Regions from separate parts of the Suipraeoptans intestinalis genome, predicted to be linked through region 2. Evidence: riboswitches for the same ligand, from Rfam matches in the RefSeq annotation. Region 2 holds a riboswitch; the other holds the start of a gene.
The links. Region 2 has a riboswitch for glycine ahead of gcvT (glycine cleavage system aminomethyltransferase GcvT). Riboswitches for the same ligand answer to the same signal wherever they lie in the genome.

Region 1 (2,403 bases), on a different contig from region 2:
TGTCTGCCAGATACACATTTTCATTGGTGATGATCTGACACACAAAATTGATGGTCTTTCCGTGCTGTTCAAACAGGTCGTGTACTACCGGGTTGTTCAGGTGTACATAGGTAGGATTTTTGTCGCATGCAGAAACACAGTTTCCTGATACGATGGCTCCGTCCATGATCTCTGTCGGGCTCATGATGGTCGGCACGATCTTCTTTGCGTCCACTCCGTATACATAGGTGTCGTGAAGCAGTCCCTGGCTCTGAAGCATCTGCACATAAGCCACTCTAGGAAGATCCGGATACTGGGTCATTCCTTCCTTGATGGTGCAGGTCTCATATACCTTTGTCTCATCCGGAGTCAGGTTTCTTGCCAGCTCTCCCAGATAAACAGCTACACGGAACCCTGCAAATCTTACTGCCTTTTCATAATCATGAGGCTTAATGTCGTCCACCGGCTCACATACCATTACCAGGTTCAATGTCTGGGAGAACGGAGTATAGTCGGCGCCCGGTCCCGTCATATCAATGATCCCTTCCTGAAATCCTACAATGGGGCCTGCTGTCACTACAGCCATTCCTTTTAGTGCATAGGTCTTTCCCTCTCCTACCGTGTCCACTTTTGCGATCACGCCCGGGAAGATCCCTCCGCGTCCTTCCACTTTTACACGCGGCTCGATTACGTCCTTTACCGGTGTGATTCTCACAGACTCTCCCGGTTTTGCAATGTCAAAGGATACTTTTTTGATCTTGTCATCCTCCATTGCCACTTTGCGCACTTCCTCTTCGGATACATAAAGGATTCCGTCTTCAATCTTGGATTCTGAAGCGAATTGAACATCCTTGATGTAAATGTGTCCCATTTCTAATCTCACTGTAAATTCCTCCTTCATATGAAATGTGTATTGTCATAGCGAAACGCTCTGCAACCGATTGGTTCCTGTTACATAAGATCGGCGGATTCCATCCCGCTTTCGATCAGGTTGAGGTCTACCCACTGAAAATCTCTGTGGACTGCTTCATCATAAGTCTCCGTCCGAAATGCGAACTTCTTACAGGCCTCTATCGCCGACTCGATCATCCGCAGGGATTCCCGTGAAAGACTGCCCGGCCTTGCTGAGATCATCACAGACTTATAAGGCGTCTCATTGGGCTTGACGCTTCCGGAAAGGGGGTGGGACAGCAAATGATGTCCCTCGTGTACCTTATCCCGGACCTGTTGCAAAAGTCCTTCATAGGAAGTTTCTGCATAGATCATCTTCCTCTGTCCGTCGTACTTCTGATACACCATAGGATTGTTGGTAACTATGATATAATCTTCTTTTGCCATTTTTTCGTTTCCTTATTGAAATTTTCTATAAATCAAGCCTCTTCTCCCGGGAATCCATTGTCGGAAGTCTCTCTGTCATAAGGCGCTTCTCCCGCGGTGCCCTCCTGTCAGGGAATTTTGATTGCACAGGAGACAATGTTCCCACAGAATAAGAAAAAGGACGAACATACACCTTGTGTATCTCGCCCTTCCTGTCTTTTGTCCTGCCTTCACTATCTTCAGTCGCACAGTACAATATCCAGAATGCAGTCCATTTCTCTGTCCTTTTGCCTGAAAGTTTCACTTTGTAAATACGATCCGTTTACAAGCTTGCCTCTTCGGCGACTTTAAAAGTTCTCTCCAGAAAAATCTCAACCCGCTCCATTTTTATATGTATTATAGGTTTTATTTATAAATAACTATTGCATACGTCAATAATAATCCATTGTTATTTATTTTTCAAGCCCCAAAAACCAATCGCTTTAATTTGTCTTTTTTGCACAGTTTCCTGTCAGTTTTTTTGTGAAACTTTCTGGATTGACTTCATTTTTCAGCTATACCGTTATGTCAGACATCATGCCCAGTTCTCCCTGGTTTGCAGCCAGTACCGGTCTTACATGATCCGCCAGATATGCCTCTACCTGGCGGCCGGAGCGCCCTACATATCTGGAGGGATCCATCACCCTCTCCAGGTCTGCTTCTGACAGATCAAAGGAAGAATCCTTTGCGATCAGCTCCAGCAGATTGTTCTCCTGCCCGTTTTCCTTTACGTTACGGCCTGCCTCCATAGACATTTCCCGGATCTTCTCATGAAGCTCCTGTCTGTCTCCTCCTGCCTTCACTGCGTCCATCAGGATGTTTTCCGTAGCCATGAAAGGCAGCTCCGAGCGGAGACGTTTCTCTATCACCTTGGGATAGACCACCAGTCCGTCCGCTACGTTCATGCACAGATCCAGAATCCCGTCTGTGGCAAGAAAGCCTTCCGCCACACTCAACCGCTTATTGGCAGAATCGTCCAGCGTCCGTTCAAACCACTGTGTAGCGGAGGTAATCGCCGGATTCAGTGCATCTACCATCACATACCGGGAGAGAGACGCGATCCGCTCG
Region 2 (2,403 bases):
AACTATGTTTCTTTTCTAAAAGAAAAGGAAAGTTTCTTAAGAGAAGTTAAGAAAACAAAAAAGGAGCGACATATGCGAAAATAGGGGTGTAGATGGAAGGGTCATGCAGGTATGTGGGAAAGGCGGTGCAAAGAGAAGAAAAATATGTGGCGGATAGGCTAACAAAGCGTTAAAAAAGTATTGCAATTTCAATATGAGTATTGTATAATAGCACTTGCGTTGAAGAAATCTATAAAGATATGCGCGATTAGCTCAGTTGGTAGAGCACCTGACTCTTAATCAGGGTGTCCAGGGTTCGAGCCCCTGATCGCGCAGTATAAATCGCTGTTTTTGCAGAACTTGAAGGCTGTGGGGACGGTGATTTTTTTGTGCCGAAAATGGCGGATTTGCATGGTTTTCCCTATAAAATAGTCGTATGCAACTTTTAAACAGTACAGACTTTATTTTATGGGAGTGAATGAGCATGAAGTACGGATACGCAAGAGTTTCCACCAGGGAACAAAACATTGACAGGCAGCTGAGCGCCATATTAAAGGAAGGAATTGCACAGGACAGGATCTACGTTGATAAGGCCAGCGGGAAAGATTTTAATCGCAGGAAGTACAAAAGAATGATCAGAAAACTAAAAGAAGGCGACGAACTGTATATTAAGTCCATCGACAGGCTGGGGAGAAATTATGATGAGATCATAAAAGAATGGAATCGGATCACAAAAGAAAAAAAGACGGAGATCATTGTACTGGATTTTCCGCTTCTGGATACAAGGAGCAAAGCAAAGGATCTGACGGGAAAGTTTATGGCAGATATCGTGCTTCAGATTCTGTCTTATGTGGCGCAGATAGAAAGAGAAAACATCCGCCAAAGACAGAGAGAGGGGATCGTGGAGGCGAAGAAGCGGGGAATCAAATTCGGACGGCCCAGAAGGCAGATGCCCGACAATTTTCAAGAGGTACTGGCTTTATGGAAAGAAGGGAGGATCAGTCTCAGAAAGGGAGCCGATTTGCTGAATGTCAGCCATACTATGTTCTCAAAATGGATTAAGGCCTATCAAGGAGGAGAAAAACACAGAGAATTGTGAAAACAGCAACGAAATAATGAAAAATATAACAAAGTTTTTGTGAAAAACAGACAAATACAATATTGACAAGAAGAAGTGTTGTCAGTATAATGTAGTCAAATTCAAGAAAGAATTGGTTGAAGGATCAGAGAGAGATTCCGATAGAGTGCGGGACGCCGAAGGGGCAAGAGGATATTTGAAACTCTCAGGCAAAAGCTCTGATCCGGACAATGCTCTGAAGAGTACACGACAGGGGAGGTTTGTCATTCGATATTCCGAATGCGAAGCTCCCTTTTTGATACGGCTTGACAGAGTTTTCACCAGGATGAAAGGAGGAGTTACAATGGAACGGAAAACACCGTTATATGAAGCGCATGTAGAAGCAGGAGGGAAGATGGTGCCGTTTGCAGGATACCTGCTGCCGGTTCAGTATGAATCCGGAGTGATCAAGGAGCACATGGCGGTACGTACCCAGGCGGGACTGTTTGACGTCTCTCACATGGGGGAGATCCTCTGCGAGGGGAAGGACGCTCTGGCAAATCTGCAGATGCTTCTGACCAACAGCTTTGAAAATATGGTGGACGGACAGGCCAGATACAGTCCTATGTGCAACGAACAGGGAGGGACGATAGACGACCTTATTGTATACAAGAAAAATGAGGGGCAGTACTTCATTGTAGTAAATGCAGCCAACCGGGAGAAGGATTATCGCTGGATGAAAGAGCACCAGTTCGGCGACGCGGTATTTACAGACGTGTCGGATGCGTATGCACAGCTGGCGCTGCAGGGACCGGAAGCTATGAAGATCCTGAAAAAGCTGACCGAGGAGGAATCTGTTCCAAAGAAATATTATCACGCAGTCTTTGATGGGAACGTAGCGGGAATCCCTTGTATCGTATCCAAGACAGGCTACACAGGCGAAGACGGTGTAGAGCTCTATGTGGACAGCAAGGAAGCGAAACGGCTGTGGGATATTTTGCTGGAAGCGGGAAAAGAGGAAGGCCTGATTCCCTGTGGTCTGGGAGCCAGGGATACGCTCCGGATGGAAGCGGCAATGCCTCTTTACGGACATGAAATGGACGACGGAGTATCTCCGCTGGAGACCGGCCTCGGATTTGCGGTAAAAATGTCCAAGGAAGCATTTATCGGGAAGGAAGCCCTGTCAGCCAATCCGCCGGCGAGAAAAAGGATCGGACTGAAAGTGACGGGACGAGGGATCATCCGCGAGCACCAGGAGGTTTCCAAGGATGGAAAACAGATCGGGCAGACGACGTCGGGCACCCATTGCCCCTTCCTGGGATACGCGATTGCCATGGCGCTGGTAGAAGAGGGAAGCGTGGATCTGG

Region 1: it holds a riboswitch for glycine, as region 2 does, so the genes downstream of both, SOW26_RS09025 (GrdX family protein) here and gcvT (glycine cleavage system aminomethyltransferase GcvT) in region 2, are expected to answer to the same signal.

Annotation. Positions count from the first base shown of each region.
Region 1 covers NZ_JAXFXH010000026.1:16,897-19,299, reverse strand. The annotation lists gene SOW26_RS09030 (glycine/sarcosine/betaine reductase component B subunit) at 1-862, opposite strand, end outside; gene SOW26_RS09025 (GrdX family protein) at 931-1,317, opposite strand; glycine riboswitch at 1,566-1,670, opposite strand; gene purB (adenylosuccinate lyase) at 1,851-2,403, opposite strand, start outside.
Region 2 covers NZ_JAXFXH010000003.1:30,819-33,221, forward strand. The annotation lists tRNA gene SOW26_RS00770 (tRNA-Lys) at 242-314, shown strand; gene SOW26_RS00775 (recombinase family protein) at 464-1,078, shown strand; glycine riboswitch at 1,195-1,287, shown strand; gene gcvT (glycine cleavage system aminomethyltransferase GcvT) at 1,401-2,403, shown strand, end outside.